Regions from separate parts of the Methylobacterium sp. Leaf85 genome, predicted to be linked through region 1. Evidence: riboswitches for the same ligand, from Rfam matches in the RefSeq annotation. Region 1 holds a riboswitch; the other holds the start of a gene.
The links. A riboswitch is a leader RNA that binds a small molecule or an ion and turns the genes downstream of it on or off. The one in region 1 is predicted to bind fluoride.
Positions count from the first base shown of each region.

Region 1 (9,556 bases):
GTCCCGTCGAACAGCCGGTTCCAGGCGGAGCGCCCGGTGACCGACTTTTCGAGGAACAGCTTCTCGGTGCGGTCGTCGAGCTGATACGGCTTCTCGCGGCGCAGATCCTCGATCCAGGGGCGGTAATGCGCCAGGGGACCATCCGCCATGGCGGCGTCCATCACGCCGTCATCGACCCGGTTGATCTCCAGGGCGAAGAATAGCAGGTGACCGGAGGCCGTGGTCAGCCGTTCCTGGGTGTCGCCGTAGAACTTCTGGCGCCGCTCGTCCGTGGTGTCGCCGGAGTAGACCAGGCCGGCGAAGGACATCAGACGGCCGAGCCGATCCTCGATCGCCTCATAGGCCGCCACCGCCTCGGCGAGGCGAGCGGACGCGTCGGGTCCGCCGGCGATCTCGGCGATGACGCCGCCGTAGCGCTCCGAGAAGGCGCTGCATTCCTCTTCCGCCCGGATCAGGTCGGCGCGGAAGTCCGGCGAATCGATCCCGGAATAGAGGTCGCTCAGATCCCATTCGGGAAGCGAGCCGAGGTCGAGGGCGAGAGCGGCCGCCCGCGCGACGTTCGTTCCTTCCGATCGTTGCCCGGCCGGCATCCGGGCGGCGCTTGAGAGGCTGGCATGGACGACGGCACGACTCGACATGATGTCTTTGATCCTGAAGCGGCGTTTCCCCGCCGTTTCCGCTGATATCGAGCGGTGAGGCTCCGTGATCAACCGATTCGGCCCATTCGGCCGCAACGAATCTCCGGCATGTCCCTCGTTCGCCCCGCCTCGGCCGGGGAGTGGACCATCAGGGAAGAAAGTGGGATCGTCGTTAAGAGCAGCTTTACGCTCTTCGCTCACCCTACGGATCGAAACGAAACACCGGTGGCCGACTCGCAGGGCGATATCCCTGGGACGATCGCCTTTCTCAGCACACGGTCGAGGCTCCCCGCATGTCGACAACGATCCTCATCGTCGACGACGATCCCGTCCAGCGCCGGCTCGCCGAAGCGATGGTGCGTCGCCTCGGTTTTGAGGTGAAGGTCGCCGAGAGTGGCGAGGATGGGTTGTCCCTGCTGCGTTCGGGCGAACCGATCGACGTCGTGCTCCTCGATCTGGTGATGCCCGGCGGCCTCGACGGTCTCGGGGTCATGGCCCAGATGCGCCAGTCGGGTCTCGACATCCCCGTCATCGTCCAGACGTCCAACGGCTCCATCGATGCGGTGGTCAACGCCATGCGGGCCGGCGCCACCGATTTCGTGGTGAAGCCCGCCGGTGCCGAACGGCTCCAGGTCTCGATCAAGAACGCCCTCAAGGTCGATCAGCTCGAGGAGGAGGTCCGGCGCATGCGGCGGCGCGCCTCCGGCTCGCTCACCTTCAAGGACCTGTCCTCGCGTAGCCCCGACATGGAGCGCGTGATCCGGCTGGCCGAGCGTTCGGCCAAGTCCAACATCCCGGTGTTGATCGAGGGTGAATCCGGTGTCGGCAAGGAGGTGCTGGCGCGCGCGATCCAGGGGTCGGGCGACCGGCGCGGCAAGGCCTTCGTCACGGTCAATTGCGGCGCGATTCCCGACAACCTCGTCGAATCGACCCTGTTCGGGCACGAGAAGGGCGCCTTCACCGGCGCCACCGAGCGCCATGTGGGCAAGTTCGTCGAGGCGTCGGGCGGTACGCTGTTCCTCGACGAGATCGGCGAACTCCCCCTCGATGCCCAGGTGAAGCTCCTGCGCGCCCTGCAGGAGGGGGAAGTCGATCCGGTGGGCGCCAAGCGCAGTGTCCGAATCGACATCCGCCTCATCTCGGCCACGAACCGCTCGCTCCTCGACCTCGTGAAGCAGGGCCGCTTCCGCGAGGACCTGTACTACCGCCTGAACGTCTTCCCGATGACCCTGCCCCCCCTCCGGGCGCGCCGCGAGGATATCCCGGATCTGGTGCGCTCGTTCTGTGCGCGCTTCGCCGCCGAGGAGGGCAAGCGTGTCCGCGCGATCACGCCGGAGGCGATGTCGCTGCTCAGCCGCTACGGCTGGCCCGGCAATGTCCGACAGCTGGAAAACGCCCTGTTCCGCGCGGTGGTGCTCGCCGATAGCGACGAGCTCACCGTGGCCGAGTTCCCGCAGATCGCCGCCCAGGTCGAAGGGTTCGACGTGCGCATTCCGGCCGCCCCGGTCCAGCCCATGGTCCATGCCGGGACTCCGGAGCCGGTGCGCGAGATCGTCCGCGTGGAGGTCCGCGACCCCCACGCCATGACCCTCGTCACCGAGGAGTCCGGCGAGATGAAACCGATGGACGAGTTGGAGGCGGAGATCATCCGCTTCGCCCTGCAATATTACCGGGGCCGCATGTCCGAAGTGTCGAGGCGCCTCGGCATCGGCCGCTCGACGCTCTACCGCAAGCTGAAGGATCTCGGTCTCGACGGCGACGAGAAGGGCGACGAAGCCGCTGCCTGAGACACGGGGGCGATCCCTTCGCATCCTTTGAATTGGGATGTGCGTCACGGCACTGCGTTTCCGGCCTCCGGCGCACGCCAGGCTTCCACTGTTGCCCGCGCGCCGTTGCAAGCGGTGGCGCAAGCAGCGATTGTTTTGAGCTCAAACACGGCCGTTGCGGCCGGTTCCGGGAGTTTCATCATGGGCGCTTCGCGCTCCGCCTCCGTCGCACTGGCTGCCCTGATGGCGGGTTGTGTCGGCTACGCGGTAAAGGCCGAACCCCGGCTCGATCCGGCTCCATCCGTGGTGCAGAGCGCTGCCGCGCCATCGGTCTCGTCCGAGCAGGGGCAAGGCGACAGGGTGGCGACCGGGGCGATCTCCGCGCCGGTATCGCCCTCCCCCGACCCGGCCAAACCCGCCGCAGCGGGAGAGGCCGCCCAAACGCCAGCGAGCCCACCCGAGACGGGCAAGGCGGAGACCACGAACGCCGAGGCCGGCTCCGAACCCGCTGGCGCCGTGGCCGCCGCTCCGGTGCCGACCGACCCGATGGGGGCGGCCCTCGCCGCCCGCCTCGCCGATCCGGCCCCTCTCCTCGCACGGCTGAGCACCAAGGACCGGGAGGCGATGCAGGCCTTCTACGGGCTCGGTGCCTTCAAGCCGGTCTGGGTGGTCGATGGCGCCTTCACTCCCGCCGCCAAGGCCGCCGCGTCCCGCCTTTCCCTCGCAGCCGAGGACGGCCTCAACGTCCAGGCCTATCCGGTGCCGGTCATCGGCACGCAGGGACTGACCGAGGCCCAGACCGCCGAGATCGAGCTGAAACTCTCGGCCGCCATCGTGCTCTACGCCAAGGACGCACGCGGGGCGCGCATCAACCTGTCCGCCATATCCCGCCTGATCACGCCCACCCTCGACATCCCCGGCGCAGACGCCGTCCTGACGCGCGTCGCCAGCGCCGGGCCGCAAGCCGGTACCGTGCTGCAGGGCTACAACCCGGCGCAGGCCGGCTACCTCGCTCTGAAGGCGCGGCTCGCCAGCCTGCGCAATCTCCATAGCGCGCCCATGGCGGCATCGCCCGTCGCAATTCCCGCCGGGCCGGTGCTCAAGGTCGGCATGAACGATCCCCGCGTCCCCGCGCTACGCCGCCATTTCGGCCTGCCGACCCGGACCGCCGGCACCCTCGACGCCGCCTCCGGCGAGCCGGATACGTTCGATGCGAACGTGTCCGCTGCCGTGGCGAAGTTCCAGCGCGGCCGCGGCCTGCCGATCACCGGCACGCTCACGCCGCAGACCGTCGCCGCCCTGGGCCGGGCCGAGTCATCCTCGCGCGTCGGCGACGAGGAGGCGACCGTCCTCGTCAACATGGAGCGCTGGCGCTGGCTGCCGAGCGACCTCGGTCGTGACTACGTCCTGGTCAACATCCCCGAATTCCGCCTGCGGGTGGTCCGCAACGGCACGCAGCGCGACGAGACCCGGGTCATCGTCGGCAAGGCCGAGACGCCGACGCCGGTCTTCTCCGGGATGATGGAATACGCCGTCGTCAACCCGTCCTGGAACGTGCCGCCCTCGATCCTCAAGAACGAGTTCCTGCCTGCCCTGGCCCGCGACCCGAACTACGCTGCCCGTCGCGGCTACGAGGTTGTCTATCGCAACGGCAACATCTCGGTGCGCCAGCCGCCGGGCGAGCGGAATGCGCTCGGGTTCATCAAGTTCCTCTTCCCCAACAACCATGCCGTCTACCTGCACGACACACCCAACCGTTCGCTGTTCTCCGCCTCCCAGCGGGCGATGAGCCATGGCTGCGTGCGCGTGGACGATCCCTTCCGTTTCGCCGACTCGGTGCTTCCCGAAGCGTGGTCGAGCGAGCGGTTGAAGAAGCTCATCGGCAAGGGCGAGCGCACCATCCGCCTGCCCGAGAAGCTGCCGGTGCATCTCGCCTATTTCACCCTCGATGCGGACGAGCGCGGATCCCTGCGCACGTTTTCGGATCTCTACGGTCACGATGCGCGCATGAAGATCGCCCTCGGTCTCGCTCCGGGCAACCTGCTCGTCGCCAAGGCGCCGGTGAAAGCGCCGGCCAAGGTCGCGGCGCGGCCTTCGACGTCGGCGCCGGGCGCGGCCGGGGCTTCGCCGGAGGTTCGCCGCGCCGCATCGCACCCCGCCCCGTCCGGCGCCAATCCCGCGCGGGCGGTCAGGGCACCGGCGGCCAGATCCGCCGAAGCGGCCCCTGTCGATCCGTGGGGACCGGTACCGGCCCCTGCCCCTGTCTCCCGCGGCTGGTGGTAACGCGCCGCCGGTGTCGTTGCGCGAATGTCACGCGGCGAGGAATGTGCGCCGCCGCTCTTGTCGATGCTGAATCAGGGCGGCGGGCCGGCACGATTTCGCCACGGTTCAAACCTAGCCGTTGTGTCGACCGGCGAATGGCTGAGGATCCGAGAACCTTTCGTTTACGGTTTTCGGTAACCTTGCGTTCACCATGATCCACGCGCCAACGCGTGGTCTGGCAGAGGTGAGGACGATCGTGGGCATTCCGCTGCGTGAAGAGGCCCAGCCGGCCGACCGATCCACCCAGCCGATCTCTCGCCTTCGGGGCTATCTCCGCGACGCCTTCTCCCATCGCCGCCTGCGCCGTTCGATCGTCGCGGCGTCGGGCATCGCCCTGGCGCTCGGCGCGGGCACGCGAGGGACGCAGGATGCGGTCGCCAACGGCGATACCCGCACTCTCTCGATCTACCATACCCATACGAAAGAGAGCGCCACGATCACGTTCAAGCGTGACGGGCGCTACGACCGGGCGGCGTTGGAGCAGCTCAACTGGATGCTGCGCGACTGGCGCTTGGACGAGCCCACCAAGATGGATCCCCGCCTGTTCGACACGGTGTGGGAGGCCTATCGGTCTGTGGGCTCGCAGGAGCCGATCACCGTGGTCTCGGCTTATCGGTCGCCGGGTACCAACGCCATGCTGCGCCGCCGGTCGCGTGCGGTGGCCGAGTTCAGCCAGCACATGCTCGGCAAGGCGATGGATTTCTACCTGCCGGATGTCTCCATCGACCAGCTCCGCGCGGTCGGCATGCGGATGCAGCGCGGCGGTGTCGGCTGGTATCCCCATGCCGGCTCGCCCTTCGTCCATCTCGACGTCGGCTCCGTCCGCTCATGGCCGCGCATGAGCCACGACCAGCTGGCGCGCCTGTTTCCCGACGGCAAGACCGTGCATCTGCCCGCCGACAACCGTCCCCTGCCCGGCTACGAACTCGCCCGCGCGGAGGTGCTCGCCCGGGGCGGCACCGTGCTCGGTGTGACCCAGGTCGCGACGGTGGAGGAGGATGACGGCCCGAGCATCAAGGGCTTCTTCGCCAGCCTCTTCGGTGGCGGCTCCAAGACCCCCGCGCCGCCGCCCGAAGCTCCGGCCCGCGCCCGGGCAAAGCCCACCGTTCTGGTGGCCAGTGCCGATCCGGACGACCAGTCGGGCACCCGCGAGGCGCTTGCCTATGCCGCGCCGGCCGCCTCCGATGCCCTCAAGGGCGCTCTCCTGCGCCGTGACGGACGCGATGCCCAGAGCCTCCTGACCCAGGACGTCTCCGAGATTCGGGACGTCTCCAAGCCGGCGATCCCCGCCGAGGCGGAAGCGAGTTTGATCGACGTGCCGCTGCCGCCGCGCCGGCCATCGGAATTCGCCGCCGTCTCCGCCGCACTCACCATGCCCCTGCCGCCGCCGCGTCCCGCCATTCAGGTGGCGAGCCTCGCGCCCACCGGGATGGCCGCGCCGCCGCCCGTCACCGCGGCGCCCACCCGTTTCGCCCGGCCCGTCGCCGCCGATGCCGATGCACGCACGCAGCTGCGCGCCCTGTTCGAGGTGGCCGCCGCGGAGACCGCGCCGGCCAGCCGCGCCTCTCCCGTTCACGTCGCCCCGGCCCGCGCCCGCGCCGATGCCGCGCCGGCCGGCTTCGTCGCCCAGGCGGAGAGCGGCGTACGCAGCCGTTTCTCCGGACGTAGCCCAGGCGACGACCTCACCGCCGCGCGCTTCACCGGCTCGTCCACCCGTGCGGTGGCTGCCGGGCGCTGATCCTCGCTAACCTGATGGCCTCCGACTTGGGTCGGGGCCGACGCCCGTGCGGCGGCGATGGGGTGCGCAGAGGGCGGAACAGGCTTGACGCGTTGCCCGCCACGGGACACGAAGTCTGCGGCAATGGATTCTGCCGGGCGTGAAGAGTGCCTCACACAACTCCCGATCACGGTCGGTTCTCCCTCGGAGTGCGACGGCGCAGCGGGAGTTCGGTGAGAGACACTCAGCCGAACCGCCATAAGGGCTGATGATTCCTACCCTTTTGCCATGCAGCAAGACGGTGGAACCATGCCTGTCTCCTTCAAGAACCGGATCGCCGATCTGAAGCGCGCCACGATGGTCCGCGTGGCCTGGGCGATCGCGTTCGCCCGCTGGGCGGTGATCCTCGTGCCGATGGCGGTCGTGGTGGGCTCCCTCTGCGCGGCCTTTCTCTGGTGCCTGGACGTCGCCACGAGCGCCCGGTTCACGCATCCCTGGCTGCTGTTCCTGCTGCCTGTGGGGGGCTTTGCCATCGGCCTGCTCTACCACCGCGTCGGGCGCGGCGTGGAGGGCGGCAACAACCTCGTGGTCGATCAGATCCACGAGCCCGGTGGCGGCGTTCCCCTGCGCATGGCGCCGCTGATCGTCCTCGGGACCGTCGTGACCCATCTCTTCGGCGGGTCCGCCGGCCGGGAAGGCACGGCGGTGCAACTCGGCGCCAGCCTCGCCAGCGCCATCGGGCGCCTGGCCAGGCTCGATCCGGCGGGCACGCGCATCGTGCTGATGGCGGGCGTGGCGGCAGGGTTCGGGGCGGTGTTCGGCACCCCCATCGCCGGGGCCGTCTTCGCCCTCGAAGTCCTGGCCATCGGCCGGGTGGAATATGCCGCTCTGATCCCCTGCCTGCTCGCGGCCGTCATCGGCGACTGGGCCTGCCAGGCCTGGGGCATCCACCATTCGCTGTTCCGCATCGCCTATCTGGCGGATGCGACCGGCCCCATCGCCCTGGATCCGATTCTACTGGCGAAAGTCGCCGTCGCGGGTGTCGCCTTCGGGCTCGTGGCCCTCGTCTTCGCCGAGGCCAACCACATCCTCGGCGGGTGGTTGAAGCGCCTGATTCCCTACGCGCCCCTGCGCCCGGTCCTCGGCGGCCTGGCGGTGATCGGCCTCGTCTACGCGGTCGGCACCCGTGACTATCTCGGCCTCGGCGTCACCGTGGCCAATGCGGGAGGCTTGAGCATCGCGAGCTTCTTCGGCCCGGAGGTCCATCCCTGGTCCTGGGCCTGGAAGATCCTTTTCACCGTCGTCACCCTGGCTTCGGGCTTCAAGGGCGGCGAGGTGACGCCGCTGTTCTTCATCGGCGCCGCCCTCGGCAATGCCCTTGGCGGAGTGATGGGGGCGCCCCTCGACCTGATGGCGGCGCTGGGCTTCGTGGCGGTTTTCGCGGGCGCCGCCAACACGCCGCTCGCCTGCACGCTGATGGGGATCGAGCTGTTCGGGGCCACGCACGGCGTCGCCATGGCGGTCGCGTGCTTTGCCGCCTATGCCTGTTCGGGCCATCACGGCATCTACCTGTCGCAGCGCATCGCCGTCTCGAAGGGCGGCGCCGTCGAGCCCGGCTCCACCCTGCGCGAGGCGCGCACCCGGCGTTGAAGCGGCGGGAGGCGGCCACGCACCTCCCGCCCGATCGTCACTTCTTGTCGTGGCTGTGGCCGTGGGCGTGGCCATCCTTGTCGGAATGTAGCGGCTTCCCGTCACGTCCGACCTCCTTGGATTCCTGAACGCGCGGGTCGTCGCGATGGGCCGGGCCGCCCGACACGGTCCCGGTGTTCGGGACCGAGACGGAGGGGTTGCTGGCATTGCCGTGCCCGTCGATGGCCAAGGCCGGAACCGCGAGGCCGAAGAGGATGCCGGTGGCGGCGAGGCTGCGTGCGAAGCGTGTCATGGTCGGTGTCTCCGTGGTTGCGCGGCTGCTCCGCCGCGTCGATCCAGGAGATGGAAAAGCCGTTTGACGCCCGCACGCCGCCTTCGTGACGAAGTGTGTCATACCGGACCTCAATGAGCCTGACTCATCGAGGTCTGCCCGCGCGACGGCGCGGCGGCGGTCGTCCGCCGGACCTCACTGACCCTGACCTATGGGGCAGGGTCAGTGAGACTTGGTATCAGGTGAGCCCTGGACCTACACGCGCGGCAGGATCAGCTCGGCCCGCAACCCGCCCTTGGCCCGATTGGTCAGGGTGAGACTGCCGCCCTCGGCCTGGATCGCGCGCCGGGCGATGGTGAGGCCCAGACCGGTACCGCCGGTATGGCGATTGCGCGAGGCCTCCAGGCGCGTGAACGGCGCGAACGCGCTCTCCACCTCCTCTGGCGCAATACCGGGGCCGTCATCCTCGATCCTCAGGACGACCGCGTCCTCGCCGACTTCCAGGATCATGGCGGCTCGTTCGCCATAGCGCACGGCATTGTCGACGAGGTTCTCCAGGCCCCGCCGCAGGGCGACGGGTCGAACCTCCGACAGTGCCCTGCCGGGCCCGTCATACGTCACGGGCCGGCCGGCATCGGCGGCGGCATTTGCGACGCTCATCACGAGACTCGCCACGTTGGTGATCCGGCGTGGCTCCGGGTCCGTATCGCCGCGCAGATAAGCCAGCGTCGAGTCGATCATGGCCTGCATCTCGTCGAGGTCGCCGGACATGGCCTGTCCCTCCTTGGTGTCCGCCAAGCGCTCGATGCGCAGGCGCAGCCGGGCGATGGGCGTGCGCAGATCGTGGGAGACGGCCGCGAGTGACTGAGTCCGCTCGGAGACCAGTCCGTGAATACGGTGCTGCATGGCATTGAGCGCGCGGGCGATTCCCCGCGTTTCGTCCGGGCCGGCCTCGGGCACGGCGACCACGGGGCCGTTGCCGATCGCTTCCGTGGCGCGGGTGAGGCTGCGCAAGGGCTTGGCGATCCGATGCACCAGCAGCACGGCGGCGAAGCCGACGAGGATCGCCACCGCCGTCGAGACGAAAGCCCAGGCCCCCAGGCGGGCGAGGTTCGGAGCATGGGCGGAACGGAAGGTCAGCGTGCCGCCATCGGGCAGCGAGAGCGCCCCGCTCAGATCCTGCGCGTGCAGC
Region 1 covers NZ_LMME01000016.1:2,476-12,031, reverse strand. The annotation lists gene ASF08_RS11385 (M3 family oligoendopeptidase) at 1-590, opposite strand, end outside; gene ASF08_RS11380 (sigma-54-dependent transcriptional regulator) at 932-2,425, shown strand; gene ASF08_RS11375 (L,D-transpeptidase family protein) at 2,606-4,687, shown strand; gene ASF08_RS11370 (DUF882 domain-containing protein) at 4,911-6,464, shown strand; fluoride riboswitch at 6,575-6,728, shown strand; gene ASF08_RS11365 (voltage-gated chloride channel family protein) at 6,753-8,093, shown strand; gene ASF08_RS11360 (hypothetical protein) at 8,131-8,385, opposite strand; gene ASF08_RS11355 (ATP-binding protein) at 8,620-9,556, opposite strand, start outside.

Region 2 (9,556 bases), on a different contig from region 1:
ATGCGCTCGGTGACCTGTTGGAGCGTCTCGTCGATGGTGGCGCCCGGCCAGCGGGCCTGGACGACCATGGTCTTGATCGCGAAGGCCGGGTCCTCCTCGCGCCCGAGCTTGGTGTAGGCCATGGCCCCGGCCAACAGGGCGATGGCCATGAGGAACCAGATGAAGGACCGGTGGGACAGCGCCCATTCCGAGATGTTGAAGGATTTCATCGGCGCATCCTCGCGAGGCGCGACAGGTCCGGGACCCGCGGGTGAACGGAAAGGGCGATTGAAGGGGAAGGGCGAGGCGGATCGGGCCTAGAGGCCGGTCTCGGGAAGCCGGACCGCCTGGCCCTCGGCGAAGCCGTGGACGCCGGCGACGGCGACCTTCTCGCCGGCCTTGAGACCGGTGCCGACGAAGGCGCGACCCTCCTCGCGTTCCAGGATCGTGACCTCGCGGCGGTTGATGGTCCTGCCATCCGGGGCGACGACCCAGACCGCGGCATGGCCGTCGTCCTCGACGAGGGCCGTCGACGGCACGGGGAAGCGCGGGGAGACCGGGCGCTCGAACGCGACCGTGACGGTATTGCCGAGGCGGAAACCGTCGGGCGGATCGATCAGGGACATGCGCACGCGTCGCGTCCGGGTCGAGGCTTCGGCCAGGGGACCGATCTCGCGCACGCGGGCCCAGGCGGTGACCTCGGGCACCTCCTGAAGCCGGACGGTGAACTCGATGTCCTTCGGCAATTCGTCGATCAGATCGTCCGGGATGTCGACCACGGCCTCACGCACGTCGGGACGCGCCATCGTGACCACCACCTGCCCCGGCGGGACCACCTGCCCGACCTCGGCGCTCCACGCCGTGACGACGCCGTCGAAGCCCGCGGTGAGCGTGGCGTAGCCGAGCTCGTCCGTGGCCTTCTGCAGGGCGGCCTTGGCCTGGGCCAGCCGGGCGTCGGCGGTGTCGCGATTGGCCACCGCCCCGTCGAGCTGGGCCTGCGTCACGGCGCTGTTGTTCTCGAACAGGATGCGTTGCCGCCCCTCGGCGGCCGAGGCGTTCTTCACCTGCGCCTGGGCATCGGCCAAGTCGGCGCGGGCCCGCACCAGGGCGAATTGCTGCACGGTGGGATCGAGGGCGGCGAGCCGCGTGCCCTTGGCGACCTGGTCGCCGACGAAGGCGTCGCGGGCGACGATGCGACCGCCGATCCGGAAGCCGAGTTGGCTCTCGTAGCGTGGCTGGACCGTGCCCGCGAAGGGGCCGAATATCCGGGCTTCCTCCAGTGCCACGGTCGTCGTCAGGACCGGGCGGACCGGCGGCGGGGCCTCGGCCTTCTGCTCCTTGCAGCCCGAAAGGACGACGAGGACGGCGATGGGGAGGACGAGGCGGCTCACGGCGTGCCCTTTCCGGCGACGGTGACCTTTCGGCCCGGTGACAGGAACTGGATGCCGGCGGTGACGACCTCCTCGCCAGGCTCGACGCCACCGGCGAGGACGATGCCCGAGCCTTCGTAGCGGTCGATCTCGACGGGCTTGGGCGACACGCTCCCCGTTCCCGGGTCGAGGACCCAGACCGCCGACGCGTCCTTCCAACGGAAGAGCGAGCTCCACGGCAGGGTCACCGCATCCCGCGGGCGCAGGCGGGCACGTCCGAGGACCACCGCCCCCAGCGACATCCCGGCCGGCACCGTGTCGAGACCGATCTTCACACGGACGCCGCCGGAGTTCGTGTCCACGGTGGGGGAGATCTCCCGCACGGTCCCGACGGTGGTCACGCGCGGGTCGGCCTGGAGCGAGACGTCGACCTTCCGGCTCTCAGGGGGCGGCTCCAGCAGGATCGTCGGGACCGTGAAGACGGCGTCGCGACTCCCGTCCTGCGCCAGCGTGAACACGGTCTGGCCCGAGGAGACCACCTGGCCCGCCTCCGCGCTGCGGGCGGTGATGATGCCGGCCACGCCGGTTCGAAGCTCGGTGTAGGTGAACTGCTCCTTGGCCGTCCCGAGGGCCGCCCGGGCCGAATCGACCGACGCCTGCGTCGTTCGAAGCTGCTGCTCCGCCCCGTCGTAGGTGGTGCGGGTGGTGTAGCCGCTCCTCATCAGGGTCTGCTGGCGCTCGAAGTTCACCTTGGCCTGTGTGAGGAGCGCCTCGGCGGAGTTCAGCGCGGCCTGGGCGGTGTCGACGTTGACCTGTTGCTCCTGCGGCTCCAGCCTCGCGATGACCTGATTGGCCTGGACGTGGTCCCCGACCTCGGCAAGGCGCTCCGCGATCTTGCCGGTCACGCGGAAGGAGACGTTGGATAGATACTTCGCCTGGATGTCCCCGCTCAGCACCACGTCCTCCGAGACCGGGGTGCGGATCGCGGTGACCGTCTTCACGGAGACCGCCTCGGTCGTAGGCCGACCGTCGGCCGCAACCGCATCGGCGGCGGCGAGCAGCGCGACCGAAACAAGCGTCAGGCGGGTCATCATGGGATCGGGCTCCGTGTCACCCGCGTGGATGGGAGGCGAAGGAGCGGCTGCGAGGGGGCGGAGCAGCCGCTCCTTCTTGGCCGTCGAACCTGAGGAGGGGGCGACGGCCATTCCGGTGCCCCGGGATGGGGCGAAAAGGTTTTCCCGGGGCGGCGATACGGCCATGACGGCGACGCGCTTGCCGGGATGCCCATGATCTACTAATAACTAACCAGTCAGTCAACAAGGAATGCAATGAGCAAGGTGGCGGTCGGACCCAGGCAAAGACGCAAGGAAGCGCGACCGGGCGAGATCCTGGAGGCGGCGTTCGAGGAGTTCGCCCTAAAGGGCTTCGCCGGGACGCGGGTCGACGACGTGGCCCTGCGCGCCGGGATCACGAAGGGCACGGTCTACCTCTACTTCCCGAGCAAGGAGGATCTTTTCGTCGCCACCTTCAAGGAAATGGTGCAGCCCACCCTCGACCTACTCGCCAGCTTGGCGACCAATCCGAAGGGCCCGGCGATGGAGATCCTCCGGGCCTACTTCCGGTTCGTCTACGACGCCCTGGTCCATGACCGACGCGGCCGGGAGTTGCTCCGGCTGCTGCTAGCCGACGGGACACGCTTTCCGGAACTGGCTGTGCGGTGGCACGACGAGGTCATCGGGCCGGTGAACGCCCGGTTGGCCGCCGTCCTCGCCTACGGTGTGGAACGCGGCGAATTCCGGCCTGTCGCCGCTAGCGAGTTCCCGAACCTGATGATGGCAGCGGCCGTGTCCGCCTCGATCTGGCGCACGCAGTTCGGGGATGCCTACCCCATGGATATGGCCGCCTACTTCGACGCCCACCTCGACATGCTTGAACGGACCCTCGTCGTGGGTCGCGCAGGCGAAGGTCGCTGAGATTCGATCAGGAGGACGTCATGGAAATCGCGGTCCTTACGGCCGCCACCGGCCTGGCCGGCTCCCTCGTGGGCGCGGCCTCGTCGTTGGTGACGACGTGGCTGACCCAGAACGGCGCGCGCAAGGCGCAATGGCAGGTGCAGGAGGCGGGGAAGCGCGAGGCGCTCTACGACGAGTTCATCGCCGAGGCGTCGAAGTGTCTGGCCGACGCGATCACCCACGACCCAGAGGGCCCGGAGGTGGTCGTCGGCATGTTCGCCCTCATCGGCCGCATGCGCCTGAGGTCGACGCGCCCGGTGATCGAGGCGGCCGAGCGGCTGCTTTCACAGGTGGTCGCCATCTATGCCTCGCCGAACCTGACCTTCGCCGAGATCCAGGACAGGATCAGACAGGGGAAGGACGCGGACCCCCTCGCCGACTTCGGCGAGACCTGCAGACGGGAACTTGAAGTTCTCCGTATCTAGAACGCCCCCGAAACGCAGTGGCACGCACCACAATAGATCCGATAGGGAACGGTCACAAAAATACACATCCGAGTTTTATAATCGATAGGGCACTTATTTTCCGGTAAATTCGGTATTCAATAATTTATTGGCAACCATGCTTGATGGTCCGGATGCAGCAGGGGGGGGATAAGACAGCACGGCGCCGAGGACGAGGTAGGGCGTCAGCCGGCTCACCCCCGCCTTGTTCATGCCGAACAGGACCGCGAACACGGCCGCCGCCCCGGCGAGCATCGGAAGCGACAGGTCCGCGGTGTAGAAGGCTGCGATGATGAGCACCGCCCCGAGGTCGTCGATGATGGCGAGCGCGGTCAGGAAGATCTTGAGCGACACGGACACCCGCGATCCGAGCAGGGCCAGCACCCCGAGGGCGAAGTCAATGTCGGTCGCGGTCGGGATCGCCCAGCCGCGCAGGGTCTCGGGCGAGTGCCGGTTCACCGCGACGTAGATCAGCGCCGGAGCGACCCTGCCGCCAAGCGCCGGGACGCCAGGCAGCACTCGGTCCGGCCAGGTCAGCAGGCGCCCATCAAGGACCTCCCGCTTGATCTCCAGGCCGACGAGCAGGAAGAACGCCGCCATCAGACCATCGTTGACCCAGTGCAGGACGCTGAGGCCGCCGACGTATGTCTTGAGGACTGGGAAGTGGGCGTCCGACCAGCCGGAGTTCGCGATGGCGAGCGCCAGGGCGGCGCTCGCCATCAGGATCAGGCCGTCGGATGCCTCCCCCTGGAGGACGTTACGCAGGGCGGAGATCGGGCGAAGCGGCAAGGGCATAGGTCTCCCGCGCTGGCGGTCCGACCAGCGCTGAAGCCTGCCGGTCCGAAGGTCGGACCGCGCACCCATGGCCGGCTATCGCATCCGTTGGCCTATCCGGCGCTCCGATGCCTGGAACGGCCCGGGACGGTCCAGGTCAGGCAGCCCGCCCCGCCGCGCCGACGCCGACATGGCTGACGCTCCAGTGCTCAAGGTGCTTGTAGACGATGACCTTGTTCGCGAGTTGGGCACCGTGCCGGCCGCAGAAGCCTTCGAGCTGCTCGCAGGTACCGATCAGCTCGACGCACATGGTCAGCTCGGGGTTGAGCGACTCGGCCCCATCGTCCTGGATCGGCCCATGGTTGCTGTAGCCGTGGTGGGACTGGTGGGCGACGGCGTTCATGAGGCCCTCCGCCTTGGCCTGGGCGACGAGCTCCCGATAGAGCGGCCTGCCGCCGGAAAACCATCCGGTCCGACCGGTGCCCGCCCGGTCCCGGGGCCTCATGTAGATCCGGATCATGCCGGTCTCGGTCGCGACGACGCGATGCGAAGCGTTCATGTCGGCTCCTTCAGTGGACGGTGGACGAGGGGGCGGGCCGGGGCCCGACGGCCGGCGCGCGCCCCGACCGCGCCTCGCGCAAGGTCGCGCCGCCGGCGATGCCTGTCGCCGCCTTCGGGACGGCGATGCGCTGCGACAGGTAGATGCCGTTGTGGCCCGAGCAGAGGTACGCGAGGAAGCAGGCCACCGCGAGGTAGACCCCGTGCGTCGCGCCGAAGAGCTCGATGCCCATCAGCGTGCAGGCGAGCGGCGTGTTGGCGGCGCCCGCGAAGACCGCGACGAACCCCAGCGCCGCGAACAGGTCCACCGGCGCGCCGAGCAATCCGGCCAGGGCGTTGCCGAGCGCGGCCCCGATGAAGAACAGGGGGGTGACCTCGCCGCCCTTGAACCCCGCGCTCAAGGTCACGACCGTGAACAAGATCTTGAGGGCCCAGCTCCAGGGGTGCACGTCCGGACCGAAGAAGGTGTTGATGGTCATCCCGCCGGGGTCGGCCGCCGAGACGCCGAGCCCGAGGTAGTCGCGCGTCCCGAGGGCGTAGACGAGGCCGATCACGGCCAGACCGCCGATCACCGGGCGAAGCGGTCCGTACGGGACCAAGCGCTTGAGCCACCCGCCGAGGAGGTGGTTGGCCTCCGCGAACAGCAAACCGACGAGGCCGAACGCGACGCCGGCGACGGCGACCTTGGCGAGAAGCAGTGGATCGACGGTCAGGGCCTTCGCGCCGCCGGCGAGGAAGTCGACGTGGTAGAATCCGTGGTGGATGCCCCAGGCTTGGCAGGTCCAGTCGCCGACCACCGCGGCGAGGAGGCAGGGTACCAGGGCGGCATACTCGACGCGACCGACCGCGAGCACCTCCAGCGCGAACACCGCACCGGCGATGGGGGTGCCGAAGACCGCACCGAAGCCGGCGGCGATGCCCGCCATCAGGAGGACCCGGACCCCGGCCGCATCCACCCCGAAGAGCTTGCCAAAGCCGCTGGCGAGGCTTCCGCCCATCTGCACCGCAGTGCCCTCGCGCCCGGCCGACCCACCGAACAGGTGCGTGACGATGGTGCCGAGAAAGATCAGCGGCGCCATCCGGAGCGGCACGCCGCCGTCCGGATCGTGGATCTCCTCGACGATGAGGTTGTTGCCGGCCTCCACGCTCTTCCCGAACAGAAGATAGAGAAGACCCACGGCGAAACCGCCGACGGGAAGCAGGAACAGCAGCCAGGGATGGTCGAAGCGCGCCTCGGTGGCCGCGTCGAGGCTCCACAGGAAGGCGGCGCAGAGGGTGCCCACGGCAACGGCCATCGGCAACAGGATGACCGACCAGCGCGCCACCGAGATGGCGTGCGACCGGCGTGTCCGCAGGAAGCCGGCTAGATCGAGGTCGTGGAAAAGGTTCCGGAACGACGCGCGCATGACTCCTCCAGTTCGCAAAAGCGCGAAAAGTAGGAGTCATCAGCCGCATCAGGGATCGGCGGTTCGGCTCAAAGCCCGGCAGACACCATTACCGTGCTGGGCTTATTCGCGATTGCCTCAAGGCGGTCAATCCCGGGGGATCGATGGAGGTCGGGCGCCACGAAATCCGCGAACGGGTCGGCCAGCGGTGATAGGAGCGGGCGAGCCAACCCCGGGGACCCATTCATGACCATCTCGTGGCTCGGTGCCCTGATCACCTTCCAGGTGACCTTCACCGAACTCTTCATCGCCGCCTCGGTGATGCTGACCGGCGCCTACCGGTTCGGATGGCGGAGCATCCTTGCTGGCTCCGTCGTCGGCGCGCTCGCCGTTGCCGCGCTCGCGGTCGCCCTTCGCTCGGCGGCCTACCTTCTGGCGCTGAACGTGATCGATTGGATCTCGGCGGTCCTGCTTCTCGGCTTCGGCCTCTACCTCGCCTACGAGTTCGTCGACGGGTATTCGAAACGGCGCGCGGGAGATGCGGCCGCGTCGGTGGATGGGCACTGGAACCGCCCCCTGAACGCGGCGGGCCTCGGCGTCGCGGCATGGGCCCTCGTCGCCGAGGGGTTGGAGATCCTCGTGGTCTGGCTCGGCGTGGCGCTACGCGAAGGCGCGGGGACCGCAACGCTCGGCGTCGGTCTCGGCCTGGCCGTCGTCGTCGGAGCGGGGCTCGTCCTTGGCGGGACCGGGGTCTACCGGAAGGTGACGCCCTACGTCCTCGACGGTGTCGCCGCCGTCATGGTGCTGGGTTACGGCGCCTACTTCACGTCGCTTGCCATCATGCAATCCTAAGCGGTCGAGCGAGACATTGACGCAAGCCTCCGTGGTCGCCTCGGTCGAACATCCACCGATCCGACAGCTGGTTCTGGTCAGGCACGGCGAGAGCCGGGCGAACGCCGAAGGCCTGTTCACGGGGATGATCGACGCGCCCCTGACCGAGAGGGAGCGACGGGAAGCCGAGGCGGCCGGATCGCACCTCGGACGGGAGGGCTTCCGGTTCGACGCGGCATTCACCTCGACCCTGTCGAGGGCCATCGACACCGCGCGCCTGGCGCTCGATGCCCTCGGTCAGCCCGCGCTGGTCCCCGACCGCACCGCAGCCCTGGACGAGCGCGATTACGGCGACATGAGCGGGCTCGACAAGGCGACCGCCGCCCTGCGTTTCGGGCCGGAACGGATCGAGGGCTGGAGGCGCTCCTATGCGGGTACTCCGCCCGGGGGCGAGAGCCTCCGCGACACCGTTGCCCGGGTGGTGCCCTTTTACCTGAGGCATATCCAGCCGGCGACGATGCGGGGTCCGACGCTGGTCGTCGCCCACGGCAACTCGTTGCGGGCCCTGGTGATGGCCCTCGAAGGATTAGGGCCGAACGCGATCGAATCTCTCAAACTTGCGACCGGATCAATTCGGATCTACGGGTTCGGGCTCGACACGGCCATCGTTTCGCGCTGGCTGATCGGCTAGCGGACGACTGCTTCCGGGTCCAGCGCGCGTTACCTTGAGCGGCGAAATTGGGTCGGGACCCGCCCGTCTGCGCCACGGCCAAGAGGTGTGGAAGGAAGACCGTATCCTTGAGGGCGTTTCGACCGAAGCGGTCATCCACCGGCCTCGATCCCTGACAACACATGTCACATTCGCGGACCCGGTCTCGTCCTGTGTGAAGGCGCGCGTTTCCGGATCCTAGTGAGCCGGATGTCCGCGCGTCCCGATCAAGGGGCGACCATGGACACTTCAATGACCGGCCAAACCGATACGAGAGATCCTCACCGAGCGCGTCCAAGTTCGGAGGAATTGGTGCCGTCACGATACGCGGTGCGCATCGGCGAGATCGACGTGCTGGTCGTCAGCGATGGGGTCTTGCCCCTTCCGACGGCAATGCTCGCTCACAATGCAGACCCAGCGCTTCGGGCGGAATGGCTGGACGACATGTTCCTAGCGCCGGACGCATTCGACTGGCCGCTGAATGCCGTTTTGGTGCGAAGCGGCGAGCAGACCATCCTCATCGATGCCGGACTCGGGTTGGATCCGAACCTGGATCTGCCGCGAGCCGGCCAGCTGGTCAAACGTCTGGAAGCGGGCGGAATCGATCTGGCGTCCGTGACCGACCTGGTGCTGACGCACATGCACATGGACCATATCGGCGGGCTCCTCATCGACGGGGTGAAGGAACAGTTGCGGCCCGACCTGCAGATCCACGTGGCGGCCGCCGAGGTCGCGTTCTGGGAAGCACCCGATTTCTCCCGCACCTCGATGCCGACGGGCTTCCCGGACGCCCTGCGATCCACCGCCAAACGGTTCTCGGAGGCATACAGCAGCCATCTGCGAACCTTCGAGAATGCGCATGAGGTCGCGCCGGGGGTGGTAGTCCATCGCACCGGGGGCCACACCCCCGGGCACAGCGTGGTCCGCGTGACATCCGGCGGAGAGCGGCTCACGTTCGCCGGCGACGCCATCTTTCCGGTAGGCTTCGACCAGCCCAGCTGGCACAACGGTTTCGAGCACGACCCCGAGGAGGCAGCCCGCGTTCGGATCCGTCTTCTCCGGGAATTAGCCGGGACCAGGGAACAGTTAGTGGCCACGCACCTGCCGTTCCCGTCCGTCGGCCGGGTCGCCGCCGATGGCGATGCCTTCCGTTGGGTGCCGGTGTTCTGGGATTACTGACCACGCCTCCAGCAAGGACCAAGTCAGCGGCAGCGTCGGGGCAGAACCTGCGGCGTTGCCGACCGAACCGCCGTCGTCCCCGAGGGTGGCTCGGAAAGCGGCGGTTCTGCGAACCGCGCCGCAGGGACTTCCCGCATGTGATGCGGGAGGCGCCGCAGCGAACGCCTCGATAATGACCGCCGTGCCTGCTGTGGCGGGACCACAACGATGCCGGACGGTACGTACCGGCATCGATCACGCATCGACCTGTCTCGGTATATGATCGAGTGTCCGACGTCAGCACCTGTGGGACAGATTGAGGGTCTTCACGAACGGA
Region 2 covers NZ_LMME01000019.1:13,786-23,341, forward strand. The annotation lists gene ASF08_RS11975 (efflux RND transporter permease subunit) at 1-209, opposite strand, end outside; gene ASF08_RS11980 (efflux RND transporter periplasmic adaptor subunit) at 297-1,370, opposite strand; gene ASF08_RS11985 (efflux RND transporter periplasmic adaptor subunit) at 1,367-2,443, opposite strand; gene ASF08_RS11990 (TetR/AcrR family transcriptional regulator) at 2,678-3,322, shown strand; gene ASF08_RS11995 (hypothetical protein) at 3,343-3,786, shown strand; partial or broken gene ASF08_RS12000 (Na+/H+ antiporter NhaA) at 3,961-4,599, opposite strand; gene ASF08_RS12005 (DUF190 domain-containing protein) at 4,736-5,137, opposite strand; gene ASF08_RS12010 (voltage-gated chloride channel family protein) at 5,148-6,542, opposite strand; fluoride riboswitch at 6,566-6,644, opposite strand; gene ASF08_RS12015 (hypothetical protein) at 6,768-7,373, shown strand; gene ASF08_RS12020 (2,3-bisphosphoglycerate-dependent phosphoglycerate mutase) at 7,390-8,043, shown strand; gene ASF08_RS12025 (MBL fold metallo-hydrolase) at 8,314-9,240, shown strand.
Region 2: another riboswitch for fluoride. It lies ahead of ASF08_RS12010 (voltage-gated chloride channel family protein); the one in region 1 lies ahead of ASF08_RS11365 (voltage-gated chloride channel family protein).